Regions from separate parts of the Alteromonas sp. KC3 genome, predicted to be linked through region 1. Evidence: predicted binding sites of a transcription regulator. Region 1 holds the regulator's gene; the other holds the start of a gene.
The links. The regulator LexA, encoded in region 1, represses DNA repair genes until DNA is damaged. The targets are predictions, from matches to a motif close to TACTGTATNNNNATACAGTA.
Positions count from the first base shown of each region.

Region 2: a site for LexA is predicted at 2,990-3,009, ahead of uvrD (DNA helicase II). Genes of this name have one in related genera too.

Region 1 is NZ_AP024235.1:4,441,365-4,450,567, forward strand. Features, by position in the region: gene JN178_RS19610 (SURF1 family protein) at 1-608, opposite strand, end outside; gene JN178_RS19615 (DUF2909 domain-containing protein) at 657-863, shown strand; gene JN178_RS19620 (cytochrome c oxidase subunit 3) at 882-1,760, opposite strand; gene JN178_RS19625 (cytochrome c oxidase assembly protein) at 1,783-2,370, opposite strand; gene ctaD (cytochrome c oxidase subunit I) at 2,467-4,074, opposite strand; gene coxB (cytochrome c oxidase subunit II) at 4,084-5,247, opposite strand; gene lexA (transcriptional repressor LexA) at 5,832-6,458, opposite strand; gene JN178_RS19645 (hypothetical protein) at 6,571-9,203, opposite strand, start outside.
Region 2 is NZ_AP024235.1:194,305-203,507, forward strand. Features, by position in the region: gene JN178_RS00860 (GGDEF domain-containing response regulator) at 1-724, opposite strand, end outside; gene uvrD (DNA helicase II) at 768-2,939, opposite strand; gene cysE (serine O-acetyltransferase) at 3,269-4,075, shown strand; gene JN178_RS00875 (sensor domain-containing diguanylate cyclase) at 4,103-5,563, opposite strand; gene JN178_RS00880 (HAD-IA family hydrolase) at 5,727-6,467, opposite strand; gene xerC (tyrosine recombinase XerC) at 6,479-7,399, opposite strand; gene JN178_RS00890 (DUF484 family protein) at 7,405-8,100, opposite strand; gene dapF (diaminopimelate epimerase) at 8,097-8,927, opposite strand; gene lysA (diaminopimelate decarboxylase) at 8,963-9,203, opposite strand, start outside.

The sequences.
Region 1 (9,203 bases):
TTTTCAGGAGACATCACCACGGGTTGATACTCGCGCACGAACGCAGGATTTTCCGTAGTAAGTTGAATAACGATGGGCAATAGCGTCACGCCCAGCCCGTCACTGAGTGCGCCGAAGTCATACTGTTGAATTAGCGCAGGAAATTGAGAGAGATTGTTGTTGGTTTCTTTCACAAGTGGATTATCAGAGGGTAGTGAAACAACACCTTCAAATTGTGTAAGTGACTTATCTAGCTCTATTGTAGGCAGAGTACGCAGTAAATCTGGAGCTGGGACCCAGCCGTAGTTGACCAAAACCCAACCCGCATTGGTGTTAACCGGCACAACAACATCGAAGCCCACCCGTTGGTTTTGTATCTGATTATCAAGATAAATGAGATGACTCGCATCTGGCACGCCATCGAACGTTACCTTGATATCTCGGGGGTCGTTTTGCGAAAGTGCAGTCATCAAACTCATACTTCCATTGCCTTGCTTTTGCGCTATGCTAGCGAGACGTTGTTGCTTTTGTACCATGCGCTCTAACTGCCAATAGCCTAACGCACACATTATTGCCACACTTAGGGCAGTAAGGAGCCAAGGCAGTAATGTGCGAGAACGCTGAGACATAGCTAACAAGCCCTGCGCACAGAAAAAACAAAAACAGAGGTGTTAAAAATGATAAAAATTGTCCTTGTTGCCCTAGTGATATACATGATTGTTAACTTATTTCTGGCAATGCGCGTAATGATGAAAAACGACCCCAAAAATGGCCCAATGAGCAAATATATTGGGCGTCGTGTTCTTACCTCTGCGGTTATTGTTGTGCTTATTCTTATTGCTATAGGTACAGGGTTAATCACGCCGAACCCACGGCCTTACTAGGGTTCGGCTTGCGTCTAGTTAGAGTACGTAAACAAAGATATAAAGCATTACCCACACCACATCGACAAAGTGCCAATACCAACTTCCCGCTTGGAATGCGAAGTGATTTTCAGGCGTAAAGTGGCCTTTCAATACTCTAAAAAACAGCACGATCAAGATAATAGTACCCAAGGTCACGTGCATACCGTGGAACCCTGTGAGCATGAAGAACGTGTTGCCATAGATACCTGATTGCAATGTGAGACCTAGCTCTTGGTATGCATGAATGTATTCTTCCACCTGTAAGAACAGGAAGCCGCAACCCAGTAAAATCGTGATACCAAGCATTAACGTAAGTTGTTTACGCTTGTTCTGCTCTAACCCCACATGGGCAAAATGCAAAGTGATTGAAGAAATAAGCAGAATTACCGTATTGATAGTAGGTAACCCAGCCGCACTCATTTCTTGTGTGGTAATGCCACCTGGCGTAGTGACCAAAGGCCACATTGCCTCAAAGGTCGGCCATAAGACCTCGTTTGTCATCGCATTATTCGACGCACCACCTAACCACGGCACCGCGATAAAGCGTGCGTAGTAAAGCGCACCAAAAAAGGCGGCGAAAAACATAACTTCAGAGAAGATAAACCAACTCATGCCTTGTCGATACGAGCGACCAAGTTGGTCGCTATAAAGACCCGACATCGACTCATCTATTTGGTTTTTGAACCATCCCACTAACATCACAAGTAAAACAATGATGCCTGCTGAAAGAATGTGGCCACCGAAACCTGACTCTCCTCGAGTTGTTTCTACCACAAAATTGCCTGCGCCAACGGCGATTAGAAACAGCGCTACCGCACCAACTATCGGCCATGGGCTTTGGGCGGGTACATAGTATTTTTGATATTCTTGCTGCATTTTTTTCTCCTTGTCCCTGTGGTTATTCACCGCTTTGCGATGTATCTACCATGAAGGGATTCGGTTTTGTCGTTAGGTCACTTGCTCTCGCGGTGACGTCATAGAGTGTGTACTGCAATGTAAAATAGGTAATTTCTTTAGGAAGCTGTGGGTCGACATAAAATTGCATGGGCATGTACGCTTCACTTCCTGCGTCTAACGGTTGCTGGTTAAAGCAAAAGCATTCCGTTTTATTGAGGTAAAGTGCTGCGGTGCCAGGGGAAACTGACGGTATTGCTTGCGCCACAATGTTGCTTGACGCTGGGTTTCTGACATAAAACGAAACGGTATTTAACTCTCCAGGATGTACTTTTACGCGCTTAGTTTCTGCGCGAAATTCCCAAGGCATTCCCGTATTGGTGCGAGTAATAAACTCCACCGTCACTTCACGAGATGTATCAATTTCAACCGCTTGATACACTGATGCCGAGTTTTCCGTTTTGCCGTTAATACCGGTGACATCACAAAACACATCGTAAAGTGGTACTAACGCAAATCCAAAGCCAAACATACCTATGACGATGACAATAAGCTTTAACACCATTTTATTATTTGCGTTTTGTTGTGACATCACACCCCTCCCAATTTGCCTATGCGCTAGTGAGATAGTGGCCCCCTCTAATGAGGGGGAGTGGGTCCACTATTACACTGACTGTTATGACAGTGATTACTTCACTACAGGTGGCGTTTCGAAAGTGTGGTATGGCGCTGGTGAGGGAATTTCCCATTCCAGACCTTCCGCACCGTCCCATACTTGCGATGACACTGGCTCGCCTTGCTTCTTACACGCCTTAATAAGTAGCGCCAAGAAGATGAGCTGAGATAGGCCAAACGCGAAGCCACCAAGGCTGATCCATTTATTGAAATCAGCAAATTGCAATGCATAGTCTGGAATACGACGTGGCATACCTGCCAATCCAACAAAATGCATAGGGAAGAATAAGACGTTGACCGAAACCAGCGAGCACCAGAAGTGCCACTTGGCTAAAGTCGTGTCGTACATTTTCCCAGTCCATTTCGGCAACCAATAGTAAACGGCAGCCATAATAGAGAATACAGCCCCAGTCACGAGGACATAGTGGAAGTGCGCTACCACAAAATAAGTGTCGTGGTATTGGAAGTCCACGGGTGTAATGGCCAGCATCAGTCCAGAGAGCCCGCCAATGGTAAATAGCACAATGAACGCGATGGCAAACATCATGGGCATTTCAAATGTCAAAGAGCCGCGCCACATGGTTGCTACCCAGTTGAACACCTTCACCCCAGTTGGTACTGAAATCAACATGGTGGCAAACATGAAAAACATCTCCATGTACACCGGCATGCCCGTGGTAAACATATGGTGTGCCCATACCACGAACGACAACAGTGCAATAGATGCTGTGGCGTACACCATAGATGCATAGCCGAAGAGCTTTTTGCGCGAAAAGGTCGGCACAATTTGCGAGATAATACCAAACGCAGGCAATATCATTATGTACACCTCAGGGTGCCCAAAGAACCAGAAAATGTGCTGGAACATAACAGGGTCACCGCCACCTGCGGCATCAAAGAAGCTAGTACCAAAGAACTTATCAGTAAGTACCATGGTGACTGCACCCGCTAGTACGGGCATTACCGCAATAAGTAGGAACGCAGTAATAAGCCATGTCCAAACAAATAACGGCATTTTCATCCATGTCATGCCAGGGGCACGCATATTGAAGATAGTCACAATAACGTTAATTGCCCCCATAATGGATGAGATACCCATAATGTGAACTGAGAATACAAACAGTGCCGTTGAATCACCGCTATATGTAGTTGAGAGTGGTGCGTAGAATGTCCAGCCGAATGCTGGGCCGCCGCCTTCCATAAACAGTGAACTCAAAAGAATAAGAAAGGCCCCTGGTAAAATCCAAAAGCTCCAGTTATTCATACGCGGGAGGGCCATATCTGGCGCCCCTATCATCATAGGTACTAACCAGTTGGCGAGCCCAGTAAAGGCTGGCATTACCGCGCCAAATACCATAATAAGACCGTGTACAGTGGTCATCTGGTTAAAGAAGTTAGGGTCGACAATTTGCAAACCCGGCTGAAAAAGTTCAGCACGAATGACCATTGCCATGGCCCCACCAACCAAAAACATGATAAAGGCGAACCACAAATACAATGTACCGATATCTTTATGGTTGGTGGTAAACAACCATCGAGTAATACCTTTCGGTATATGGTCGTGGTGATCGTCGTGATGCACAGTTGAATCTGGCGAAATGACTTCAGTTGCTTTGCTCATAACTCGCTCCTAGTTACCCGTTGCCACGGCGTTAACGTCTTTCGCCTGTACCATGTCACCCGTGTTGTTACCCCACGCGTTACGTTCATAAGTCACCACTGCAGCAATTTCTTTGAGGCTTAACATTTTGCCGAACGCTTGCATGGCGGTACCTGATTTACCATGAAGCACAATATCGATATGCCCTTCCTGATCTTCTAGCGCCATTTTGCTGCCTTTAAGAGCAGGGAATACGCCCGGCAGACCTTCTCCATTTGGCATATGGCAAGCTGCACACGTGGCTTTATAGACTCGCTCACCTTCTTTCATCAGTTCGTCCATCGACATATTCATCGACAGAAGGCGTTGCTCTTCTTCTTTAGCTTTACGAATAATGTCTTCCTGCTCACTCATCCAAGCAGCATATTCAGCAGGCTCTTTCGCAATAACCACAACAGGCATGTAACCATGATCTTTGCCGCAAAGTTCAGCGCACTGACCGCGATATACCCCGGGTTCGTTAACCTTGGCCCATGCTTCGTTTATAAAGCCGGGATTTGCATCCTTCTTAACTGCGAAATCGGGAACCCACCAAGAATGAATAACGTCGTCAGATGTGATCAGAAAACGAACTTTTTGACCTGTGGGAATGACAAGCGGACGGTCAACTTCAAGAAGATAGTTTTCCGTTTTTTCAAACTTGTTTTCAATTTGCTCGCGCTGCGTAGCCAGCAACGAGTAAAACTCTACATCACTATCCATGTATTTGTAGTGCCACTTCCATTGAGAACCCGTCACCAATACCGTCATATCCGGTTCTGAGACGTCTTCCATTGCAATTAGCGTGTTGGCAGCGGGAACCGCCATAAAAATGAGGATAAGGAACGGAATTACAGTCCACGCGATTTCTACTTTTACGTTTTCGTGGAAATTCGCGGGCTTAGCGCCTCGTGACTTTCTGTGCAGATACATAGAGGCGAACATTACGCCAAACACGACTACTGCAATACCGACGCAAATGAAAAACATTAACATGTGCAGGTCATACACCTGCCCGCTAATGTCAGTTGCTCCGCGCCTGAGGTTAAGAGAAGAAACTTCTTCTGCAGCCTCCTGCGCAAAAAGGAAATGAGAAAAAAGCAAAAGGGGTATACTAGCAAACCCTTTTGCCATGACGGTCATTAGTTGTTTCACTCAGCACCTCCGTAATGGTAGAACCATTAACGCTAAATGTTAGTGCGCGCTGTCCCTACCAAGTGGTTTGCGAACGATTGACCCACAACTACAATTTGTAAAACAAATTTAGAGCCATTGTTATTATTTTGTTAATCTCTGTATAAGAATTGCGCAATAATGACGTGCCGTCTAGTCTTTTCTGCTAAAAATTTAACGAGACGGTTAAATTTTAATCATTTCATGCTAACTAGCTGCACCTTGTTAGTGCAGTGAAGCAGTGTGGCGTAAGAGTACGTCGTGAAGCTTTTAAACGCTCATTTGGAACACATGAGGCGATAAGGAAATCAACATAAGTCTTTAAAAATCAATACATAAGAATGCAAATTTAGATATTTTCAAACGTAGTTTTGTCAAAAGTAACAGGATTAAAAAGCGCTTGCGGCGCGAAAAAATTGGCGTTCTGGTGTGATTACAAAAAAATTAAACTTTTTTGACAGACTGTTCAAAAAACAACCTTCACACATAGAACAGCCTACAAAAGTGAAAGTTAAGGTACAAAAAAAGCGGCTACAAGGCCGCTTTTACGTTAACCTGCCGAAACCTTACATCCAGTCAGCGTTTCGGATAACACCCACCGCTATACCTTCAATAGCAAAAGGTTGTGAAGCCAAATCAACTTTTATAGGTGCAAATTCATCGTTCTCGGCGTGCAGTAATACTTCTCGCCCGCGTTTTTCTAAACGCTTAACCGTGACGTCTTCATCCACCCGGGCAACAACAACTTGACCGTTATGTACATCAGTAGTGCGATGTACAGCCAATAAGTCGCCATCAAGAATACCAATGTCTTTCATACTCATACCGTTTACACGTAGCAGAAAGTCTGCCTGAGGTTGAAATAGCGCAGGATCGACCTTGTAATGCGACTCAACATGCTCTTGCGCTAAAATAGGTTCGCCCGCTGCTACGCGCCCAATAAGCGGTAGCCCTTCTTCCTCTGGTGTTTCGTCTTCCAGTGGAATATTCAATTTAATGCCACGAGAAGTACCTGGCAAAATTTCAATAACACCTTTACGCGCTAAGGCCTTCAAATGTTCTTCTGCCGCATTAGCAGAACGGAAACCAAGCTGTCGTGCAATCTCTGCACGCGTAGGTGGCATTCCCGTTTCTTGCATGGTCGTTTTAATAAGTTCTAAAACTTCGGTTTGTCGAGCTGTGAGTGGGCGCATAAAAGACCTGTCTGTTCATACAGTTCCTGTAAGTATATACACCTAAATTTAAATAACAAGCACTTGCCGCGTCTTTTGCCAAAAGCATTATTCTGCGACAAGTGTATTGCCTTTATTTCACCAGAAGAGCCATGTTTGGGTTACCTATTTGCAGCTCTACTTTGTTGGCATTATTTTTTCGAATACGCAAACCATCTACATTATCAATACTTATTGAGGGACTACGCCAAATAACGTTCCCTTTGCTATCAAGCTCAGCAACTTGATAATTAATATTGTCATAGTACCCGTATGAAGAATCATATTCGTTAGTCGGATAAATGCCGAGTATCGATTGATTAGATGAAGTCGTAGGGATTACCGCAATATTTTGCGGGTAAAAAGTCAGCGAAATGGTATCTTTAAGCACCAATGCGTCGTTTGTCACATCGTAGATATTTATCACATTATGAGTTGTGTCTAGACATGCAAACTCAAAGGCATCATCGCTATCAGAATTGATACGAAGCAATTGACTACAAACAGTTTGAAGTTCATTCAAACCAATGAACTCACCCTCTTGCATCTTGTATAGCTTCAGTGACTCATAGCCACTCACAGCGAAGAACTGCTCGCCGTTATTCGTTAATTCCGCAACAGCAACAATAGAGAAGTCACTGATGATCGAATCAACGAGTATCTGGTTCTCGATGTCGTAAGCTTTTAGCCGGTCATTTTCAATTACAACAGCATCAATAAAGCCATCTTCATTGACATCAACGGCTTCAATCAGCGAGATTTGACTGTTATGATTTTGGCTTAGTGTCCACTGAGTTGAATTATCTGACAGCTGAATTACGTTGAATGATGAGTTGTAATCTAAAGCGCCGGTTAATAATTCACCCACACCATCGTTGTTATAATCAGTCACAACTGGTCGGCTATAATCGTAAGCGTCGTCGCCGAGCTCTTCACTTACTGTGATGTTATCTTCTTTATCTACTGACAGAATTTGGATGGACGTGTCGTAATTATTTGTATTACTTACAAAAACAGCTCTTTCATCGTTATCACCAAATGGTGCCCAACCAGCAGCAAAATAATGGGATGAATGTGCCTCAGTTTTAATATCTGACAACACGTAATCGCCACTAGCCTCTTGCTGTGCAACTAAGATTTGATAGTCTCCGACCCAGATAATTTCATCACTGTTATCGTTACTCAGATCGCCAATTAGAAGTGATATGCCGCTATATGTATTGTGATTAATGCTCCATTGTTCTGATATTTGACTCCCTTCTAGTGTGAGTGCTTTGATCTCTCCCCATTGGCACTCAGAAATAACGACCATTCCCTCATTAGTCGCGTCATCTTTGGTATAAGACATATCGCAGATATCGTTATGCGTCGCTGTTGCCAAACTACTTTTCGAAACGGCAGAATAGATCGAGATATTTTCGTAATAGTCGGCACCGATGATTTCATCGATGCCATCATTATTCATGTCACCAACAACTACGTATGCGTCGCCGAATCCACTGCCAAGTAGCCATTGATTAGCGCCGCTTTCAATGTCAAATACGTATCCGTTGTTAGTCACCATCTCGATAGACGCATCGTCGTCTACATTACCAAAAGATAGGGTGGATACACCGTCTATATCATACTGCTGTAACTTCTCTCCTGTTGTTACATCGTGAATAGAGATAGAGGTCATATCGTATGAGCGATTACCGTGTAGGTATGCGATTTCACCAACACCGTCGCTATCAATATCGAAGAGCCATCCAGAGCCAATGTTACCCTCTATTACAAACACAGCTTCTGCATTATTGTTGCGATCTTTTATAACCGACAGGCCTTGTTCAGTGAGAATATATATTTCGTCATTGCCGTCGCCGTCTACGTCTTGTGTATAAACGCCTTTAATTTCCCCCCTTGTTGGAAGCTTGTAAGGGTATACATAGGTATTTTCTAGCGTATTACCTTTTAATGAGAAAGCTCCCACGTTGCGGTGACTAACCGTTATGAGCTCATTCACACCATCGACTGAGGCAAGTGCGAAACCTTGATTGAAAACCGGCGTTATTGAGGTAGTGCGTGCAAACGCTGGGGCCTTATCTGCATATGAAGTTATCTCTACGGTTTGAAGGCTCTCCACACCATCTAAACTAGCAAAACTAAAAACATAAGTTTGTTCATTAAACAATTGCTCTTCTGGCACCTGCCAAGTAAGTAAACCTTCGTCACTAAGGGTTACTCCAGTGGGCGCAGAGACAAGCTGACCTGCAGCATCACCGCTAATTCGGTCTGGGTCAGTCATACTCACAGTGAACTCAACGTAACCACCTGCCACTACAGAGTCTGGCATATTAGAGACGGTAAGTGTCATTGGAGAATCGCTGATGGTAATGAATACCGGCTGTGATTCGACAATATTACTACCGTCAGACACCACCATGGTTACTTTCAATTCATCGCCGAACACAGCATTGTATGCGGGTAGGGTAGTACCGTTGACGCCATCTACTACATTATTATTGATATACCAACGATAGGATATCGATAGATCAGAGTCTGGCGTATCGGGATCGTAATAATATCCTTGCTCGACGATTATATCGTCAGAAGTATAAACGGGTTCATAGGCATAATAATAGGGTTCACTTACAACGGGCGGCGCAGAAATAGTTTCGATGTCTGATAGAACAATATTAGCGGTATTGCTGCTTGCGAAGGTTTCGATATTGCTGAAGAACACGCCAA
Region 2 (9,203 bases), 310 kb from region 1:
GCATCACACGGCAGAGAAATTCTTCATGGCAATAAGGCACGCGTAAAAAGTCATTCGCACCACTTTTGATAAAGTGCGCTGACATCAGCATGCCTTTACCGCCAGCAATGCCCATGATGGCCAATTGTTCTTTTGAAAAGGCTTTTCGTAGACTCGCAACAAACTGGGTACCTGTCATATCAGGCAGTGTGTTGTCGGTAATAACAAGCTTAATGTTATTGTGTTCTGCCAGTCGCTGCATAGCGTCTGTGGCGGTAAGGCACTCAAAGGCCATAAAGTTGTGGCGTTGCAATAGCGACACTGTGCGGGTACGCAATAAGCGATTTGTACTCACGACAATAACGCCGGTGGATTTGTTTTTTTCTAGCCGACCAATAAGGCGGCTTAAGTAGTCGTAGTTTTGCGAGTTTTCTTTTGGCACATAGTCGACGACATCGCGCTCTAACACTTTGTCGCGAATAGCGCTGTCGAGTGTTTCTGTTGTGGCAATGGTAGGAATGAACGCGTTAGCAGCAAAATCGATAGCTTGCCCTTGTTTGGCATCAGGCAACGAGTAGGCAACAATAGCGCACAGAAACGATTCGGGCATATTTTGTTTAAAGCGTGCACGCCCTTCAATTAGCGATGTTGCGCCCACAGGAGTAAGTCCCGCACGACGCACAAGTTTCGCAATTAATTCAAGGTTGCTTTCACCGTTTTCGATGATCAGCACGTTTTGCTGCATACATTTCAACTATGGTTTGGGCTACCTTGCCACACTTTTAGTTCTACGCTTTCTCCAGCTTAGCGTAGGCGAGGACGAGCCATTTACTGCCAAACTCATCGAAGTTCACTTGAACACGACCGTGTTCTCCGCTACCTTCGTAATTCAGTACAATGCCTTCGCCAAATTTGCGATGTACCACACGTTCACCCAACTGGAACCCCGTTTCTTCAAAGCTTGCATGTGACGTAGCTTGGCTAAAACGATTGTGAACCGGTCGAGAAATGGTTGATTTTAATCGCACTTCTTCAACACAGTCGGCTGGCATTTCACGAATAAATCGTGACGCCGTATGATACTTATCTTGACCATATAATCTACGACTTTCTGCATAAGTTATATACAACTTTTGCATAGCTCGCGTCATACCTACATAGCACAGGCGGCGTTCTTCTTCCATTCTGCCGGGTTCATCATTTGTCATTTGGCTTGGGAACATACCTTCTTCAACCCCCGCCATAAACACAAGCGGAAACTCTAAACCTTTCGCGGTATGAATAGTCATCATTTGCACAGCGTCTTGATCAGTATCGGCCTGAGTTTCTCCAGCTTCAAGAGATGCGTGGGCGAGGAATGCTGCCAGCGGAGTCATTTCCTCCGCCTCTTCAGGCACAATAAAGGTTTTACAGGCGCTCACCAGTTCTTCTAAGTTTTCTAGACGAGCCTGTGCTTTTTCTCCGCGTTCCGCTTGATACATGGCGTAAAGACCTGATTGCCTTATTGCCTTATCGGCTTGCTGATCCAAAGGCTCATCCAACGTGGCCTGTTCTAATTCAGTAATGAGCAGCACAAAACTTTGTATTGCGTTTAACGCGCGACCTTTGAAACCGCCTTCGTTGATAAGTAGCTGACAGGCCTGCCACATCGAACAGTTGTGGGCTCTGGCAGTGTCACGCACCTGAGACAGGGTTTTTTCTCCAATACCGCGACTGGGTGTATTAACTACACGCTCAAAGGCTGCGTCATCGTGCGGGTGGCTAACCATACGCATATAACCCAGTGCGTCTTTGATTTCTTGGCGTTCGAAGAAGCGCAAGCCCCCGTATATACGATAAGCTAATCCCTCGTGCAGCAGTGCTTCTTCTAGCACGCGCGACTGTGCGTTGTTGCGATACAAAATAGCGGTATCACTTAGGGCATTACCTTGGTTAAGCCAGTCTTTAATTTTCGACACAATAAAACGGGCTTCATCAAGTTCGTTAAAACCGGCATAAACAGAAATCAGCTCACCCTGAGCATCTTCAGTCCATAGCTCTTTGCCTAAACGACCGGTGTTGTTGTCAATAACCGTGTTGGCAGCTTTAAGAATGTTACCTGTAGAACGGTAGTTTTGTTCAAGACGAATGGTGGTTGGTTGATTAAAGTCTTTAAGAAAGTGCTGAATATTATCTACGTTAGCACCGCGCCAACCGTATATAGACTGGTCGTCATCACCTACAATCATGATGTTGTTATTTTCACCGCTGCAAAGCATGCGTAGCCAAGCGTATTGGATATTGTTGGTATCTTGAAATTCGTCAACAAGTACCGCGCGAAAACGGCGTTGATAGTGAGCCAATACTTCTGGGTTTTTCGCCCACAGTTCATGTGCGCGTAGCAATAACTCAGCAAAATCGACGAGACCCGAACGGTCACAGGCATCTTGATAGGCCGCGTATACTTCACGCATGGTTTTTTGAATATGATCGCCATGCGTTTCTATGTGCTGAGGGCGTAGCCCTTCGTCTTTATTGCCATTGATGTACCACTGGATTTGTCGCGGAGCCCAATGCTTTTCGTCCAAATTCATGGCTTTAAGAATGCGTCGAATAAGACGGTATTGATCGTCTGAGTCGATAATCTGAAAGTTTTCGGGTAGGTTAGCCTCAGCATGGTGAGCGCGTAACAAGCGATGAGCGAGACCGTGGAAAGTACCAATCCACATATTGTGGAGGCTGCGCCCCATCAGCGATTCAATGCGGCCGCGCATTTCTTTTGCTGCTTTATTAGTAAACGTAACGGCTAAAATTGAGAATGGTGCGATGTTTTCGACTTCCATTAACCATGCAATGCGATGTACCAGTACGCGCGTTTTACCACTACCCGCGCCAGCCAATACAAGGGCATTCGATAATGGGGCTGCTACCGCTTCACGTTGTTTATCGTTAAGCTCGTCTAGCAGTCGAGATACATCCATAGTGTGACACCTATTTTAGCGATTTTTAAGAAACAAGTATTATGCCAGCTGCCTGTGAATTTATACAGTCCAGTTTTGTACCCGTTGAACCGCATGACTTGGCTTTCTGTCGTGAGCCCCAATCTTTAGTAATAACTAATAACGAAACAGTTCGATAAGTTGATCGAATTCTGCGCTTGATGGGTACAACACGAGTACTGAAACGCAGTAAACTTAGGTACACTACTTCGCACAATCCACAGGGTTGTTGCTAAGTTGAATACATTCAATCGATATAAGTACGAACAGCTTCTCTCTTTTCAACGCTCAAACCAAATTGGACCATGCTCATGACAGCACTTTCTACGCCCATCGACTTTTGGTCGACGCTTAAACAAGAAGCGCAAGTTGTTGCCGATAGTGAACCGTTGCTATCGAGTTATGTGCATGCCAGTGTGTTAGCGCATCATAATTTTGAGTCGTCATTAAGCTTCATTTTGTCGAATAAAATGGCTGATGACGTCATGCCTGCACTGGCCATTAGAGAAGTATTTGATGAAGCCTATCTACTTGAACCCGGCATCAGTGAAGCGGCGACAGCCGATATTCTTGCGGTAAAAAACCGCGATGCTGCAGTGAATGACTACTTAACTCCACTGCTGCATTTTAAAGGTTTTCACGCAGTTCAAGTTCACCGCATGGCTCACTATTTATGGGTGCATGGTCGACATCAATTAGCGCTCTTTCTTCAAAGCCGAAATTCAGCAAGTTTTGGGGTTGATATTCATCCTGCTGCACGCATTGGCAGTGGAGTCATGTTCGACCATGCGACCGGCATTGTCGTAGGTGAAACCGCAGTTATTGAGGACAATGTGTCTATTTTACAAAGTGTGACACTGGGCGGTACAGGTAACGAGTCGGGCGATCGTCATCCAAAAATACGCCAAGGTGTGCTCATTGGCGCAGGTGCTAAAATTTTGGGTAATATTGAAATTGGCGAAGGTTCAAAAGTGGGCGCGGGTAGTGTCGTGCTTGATAATGTTCCGCCACACGTTACCGTGGTGGGTGTGCCTGCCAAAGTCGTTGGGAGACCGGTTTGTCAGAGTCCATGTGAGTCAATGCGACAAAACGTACTTGAAGACAACTCGCAGGTTTAAATCAAAGGCGTGCGCTGCGCGTTGGTCTCAAATAAGAGTAATGGTATTACCGCCTTTTTCTTTTGACGCGTAAAGCGCGCGATCAGCGCGCTGAATTAAAGTTTCTAGTGAGTCGTCTTGTTGCATCAGTGTGACGCCGAAGCTCGATGACAATGCGACATTGGAAACAGTGATCGCATTTATGCCTTCACGTACTCTTTCTACTAAATTAAGCGCGTTTTGTTTGCTGATATTAGGCAAAAGCAAGACAAATTCATCACCTCCGAAACGCGCAAATACATCGGTTTTACGTAGCGCACTTTTGGTCACTTGGCTCAAATTGCGCAGCGCTTCATCCCCGTCAACATGCCCCAATTCATCATTAATTCGCTTAAACTTATCTAAATCGAACATGACGAAATAAAGTGAATTACCAGATTCACGACTTTGTGCCATTTCAAGTGCACTGCGTTGTGCTAAATATTCTCGTGTGTAAGCCTGAGTAAGCGAATCTACAAATACGCGGTCTTTTAACAACGCATTGTCCGCTTGTAATTGGGGAATGGCTATACCAAATAAGGCATTGGCAGCAATAACGTTTAGGGCGAATTGATACACTTTTACGTAGTCCATTAAGGCGAGTGTATGCACGAGTAATACAATACAAAGGCTACTAATGGCCAGGCTAATGACATTGCGTTTAGTGCTTTCGGTGCAGGCTATCCACATGTGAGTAATGGCGAGAAAAAATATAGCAAATGCACTATCGCGAGACTGCGTAATTTTTGCCAGTAACATAACCAAAACGATTAGCGCTACGTTAATCGCCACTTTCTTGAAATAGCGTGTTAAATGAGGTGGATTGTTACTGGAGAATGCCAGTAAATCTATCTTAGGCGCAGCACACACCTTCACTAAAAAACCAGTAAACAGTGGCGCAAGTACTACAACACCGGCCATATCACCAATCCAAAAGGGTAACATGGCGTCTTTCACATCTGCCGCAGGCATTTGACTTGTGACCACAAGAGAACCAATAACGAGTTGTGTGGCAATTAAGGAAGAAACGCAACCAATCATTAAAAATGAAACGATTAACAAAGGTGTAGTAACGTCGGGTTTTCTTAAAAGGTGACCAAGTACGCTTGCCCCAGCGAAATATGGAATGATGTGGGCAATGCCGAACAAAAAGCCGCCCCAGATGAGTTCGCTATTGCTCAGCGGTAGGGAGTAGTGATGCCCGTTCCAGACGGTAATGGCAATGGCAGCTATCATAATAGGCACGAGCGCGCGCCAACCAATCACTAAAAAGCATGCAAGTGTATAGCCAGCAGCAGGAAACCACACACTGGCGTGTTCAGTGTATTCAACTAAGCGTCCAATTTGCCACACTGCAAGCCAAGATAGGATAAGAAATACGTCGCAATATAGCCCAGACATGGGCTTAAATGGCCACAGTGAACCACCTCTCTGTGTATGCTCATGTACACGGGTTATTGATTGATCCACATTGGGCGCATGTTGCGACCTTGACTTCGAGACTGCTGGTTTTTCCATGAGGACACAAAAACGACGACACAAATTTCAGTGTATAACGGGTGAACAAAGAAATCTATACGCCCTACGAATGAGGCTTATCGACCTTTAACGTATCGCAAAAGGTCGGAAATCGTTATACAAATTGAACGAGTTCCTGTAACGAATCAAGCTGAACGTGCGGTAGTACTGATACTGGTTCCAACGACAACTGCATAGGACGGTTACAGGCAAACCACGCCGCCTGATAGCCTGCATTAATAGCGCCCAGCACGTCTTTAATGATGTTGTCCCCCACATGTAAGATATGCGCTGGTTTTACTTTCAAACGCGACGCTGCTTCATTGAACATGTCGGCAGCGGGCTTCATTGGGCGCGCCACACTGGCATGTAAAATGGTCTCAAAATAGCTGTCTAGCCCGACTTTTTGCGTGTTTACATTGCCATTGGTGATACCAATGAGCGGTAGGTGCTGACTCAGTTTATCGAGTGTGTCATGAACATCGACTGTCAGAGCAAAGTCACTTCTTGCGTCGTAAAAGCAATGAAAGCAATCATCAACAGTATTACGTAAGTTTGCATCTTGGGTAGGGTTAACTGATAACGCATTTGCAGGTGTGCCAGATAACGCAGCGCTAAGCACAACACGACGTAATTGGCCCATGTCAGATGCAAGACGAGGATTTTTAGTGATGGCTGCGCGTTTGAGCTCAAGCCAGTCTTGTGGCGTAAGGTCAGCTGCATTGCGATGATGCTGAGCGATATGAGATTGAAGAGCTTGCTCGGCTCGACGAATAATGGGCTCGTTATCATAAAGCGTATCGTCGAGGTCGAAGGTCATGGCCTTTACGTTGTTCAACGATCTAAAAAACTGCATGGTATGGGCCTTTATTTTTTGTGTGCGCGTGGATGCGTGGCATCGTAAACATTAGCGAGGTGCTGAAAATCAAGGTGGGTGTATACCTGCGTGGTAGATAAATTGGCATGACCCAACAATTCTTGAACCGCACGTAAATCGCCGCTCGACTCTAGTACGTGTGTTGCAAAAGAATGGCGCAGTTTGTGAGGACTAACTTTTTGCGACAGCGACTGAGCCTCGGCCATCTTATTTAGCCTATTTGCCACTTGCCGGTTTGAAATTCGTGTTTTCCGCTTGCTGACAAAGACAGCGCTCTCATACATTGATGCGTAAGCGGGGCGTACTTTAAGCCACGCATTAAGGGCTTTTTGGGCTTGCCGGCCAAGGGGCAATATTCGTTGTTTACTGCCTTTCCCCATCACTTTTACTGTGCCATCTTTCAGGCAATCAGCTAAGTTTAATCCAGTGAGTTCACTTAATCGCAGGCCACACCCATAAAGCAACTCGAACATGGCGATATCCCGCAACTGCATACCTTCGTCATCATCACTACTTTGTGGTGTGGCGTTGAGCAGCTGTTGCATTTCATCAACGCTGAGTTGCTTGGGGAGGGGCTTGCCTTGTTTAGGGGCTTGGATCCCTTCAACGGGGTTACTGAATAATTGTTGCTGATCAATGAGATATTGACAGAAGGTTCGTAATGCCGACAAGCGAAGAGCGATACTACGCGCGCTGTGACCGGACATTTTCGCATCTGCCATAACGCGTTTTATATCGCTTGGCGTGAGCCCAGACCATTCGTAAAGCCCAAGTAATTTGGCGACTTCTGTTAGCTGACGCCGATAATTTGAAAGCGTATGAGGTGAAAGCCCGCGCTCTACTTGCAGATGGAGAAGAAATTTTTCCAGCCAGTGCTGACAAGAATCACTAATGAGAGCGTCCGTAGACACGAAATTTAGTATCCCATCATTTCAGGCAAGATGATATTGAGCACTTGCTGAAGCTGTTGGAGAAGTAGTGTATCCATGTCTGGTGTGAAGTGGCTTGCATCGCTACTGCTAATACCCAAAATGCCAAGGTCGCGATTATCGCCCAGTAACATTAATGCAACTGACTCAGCGGGGCTTTCTGAGAATAACAACTGGCGCTCATGCTGAGAGAGGCGGCCAAAAAAGAAATTGGTGTTCTTAAAGCGCTTTTCAGTAAACAAGCGTCTCTGCAGCTCAGGTATTGCGTGAGGACCCTTGAAACTCTTAATAACGGCAGAGGATAGCTGCAAGCGCTCTTGCAGAACGTCTTCAAGCGTAAACTGCACTTCTGCCACGCTTTCACAACGTAACAACTGAACGTTTAAGTCTGTATAAACGCGGTATATCTTTTCATTCTGCTTAGCAATGGTGACCAGTTGCGTGAGCTTGTAATTAAGCTGTCTGACTTTCTTACGCAACTGCTCGCTTTGAATTTCAACTAACGACACGCTGCCTTTATGCTCGTGTGGTAGCTTTATCTTTTCAAGAAGATCGGGATACTGAGCAAAAAACTCAGGGTTTTCTAACAAGAAGGCCCTAACATCTTCAGGTGACAAACCTGAGGTGTCTGTAAATGGCTCTATGATTTTCGTGGCGCTAGATTGCCCTGATACATCGCTCATAAATTTATCGTTCCATCGTATACGTGTTCTGCTGGGCCTGTCATTTTAAGTACATTGTCTGGCCCTGGCCAACGAATACGTAAGCTGCCCCCGGGTAAATCAACCCGTACATCTTTGCTTAATTTACCCTGTATTTGGCCAATTGCAACTGCGGCGCATGCGCCACTGCCACACGCAAGGGTTTCACCCGAGCCACGCTCAAATACGCGTAATCTAATGTGCGAGTCGTTTAAAATTTGCATAAAACCGACGTTGACACCTTCAGGGAATCGCTCGTGTTTCTCAACCAAAGGGCCAATTTCGGCTACATTGGCGGTGTCCACATCGTCTACTTCCATCACGCAATGGGGGTTACCCATAGAGGCTGAACCAATAAACAGGGTGCTTTCGCCCACGCGCAGTATGTAGGTATTTTCTTGTTTATTTGCTTTAAGCGGAATATTGGCAGGCTCAAACTCAGGTTTGCCCATGTTTACGGTTACCTGACCATCTTTTTCGAGGTACAGCACCATTTTGCCCGCTTTTGTACTTACGACAATTTTATTGCGATTAATAAGCCCTTTCTGCTTAACAAAACGTGCAAAGCAGCGCGCGCCATTACCACATTGTTCCACCTCAGAGCCATCTGCATTAAAAATACGATAATGGAAATCTTGTTCGGGATCATAAGGGGGTTCAACCATCAACAATTGGTCGAAACCAATGCCAAAATTTCGGTTTGCCAATTGTTGAATTTTTTCTTTTGAGAAAAATACATTTTGCGTAACGTTATCAATCACCATGAAGTCGTTACCCAAACCGTGCATTTTTGAAAATTGAACCTGCATTAACAGCGCATCTATCTTATTTATTTGACCCTAGTTTACGGAAGTTTGTACTCACCTTTCCAGAGATCTTTTTGATTTTCTCTTTCTCGTACCACAATTGCCTTGTCACCATCGACCATAATCTCAGCGGGACGGCAACGGCTATTGTAGTTTGAGGCCATTACAAAGCCATAAGCACCGGCACTACGCACCGCTAGTAAATCGGTGGGCTCAATGGCTAACTCTCTGTCTTTCCCAATAAAATCACCCGTTTCACATACTGGGCCTACTACATCG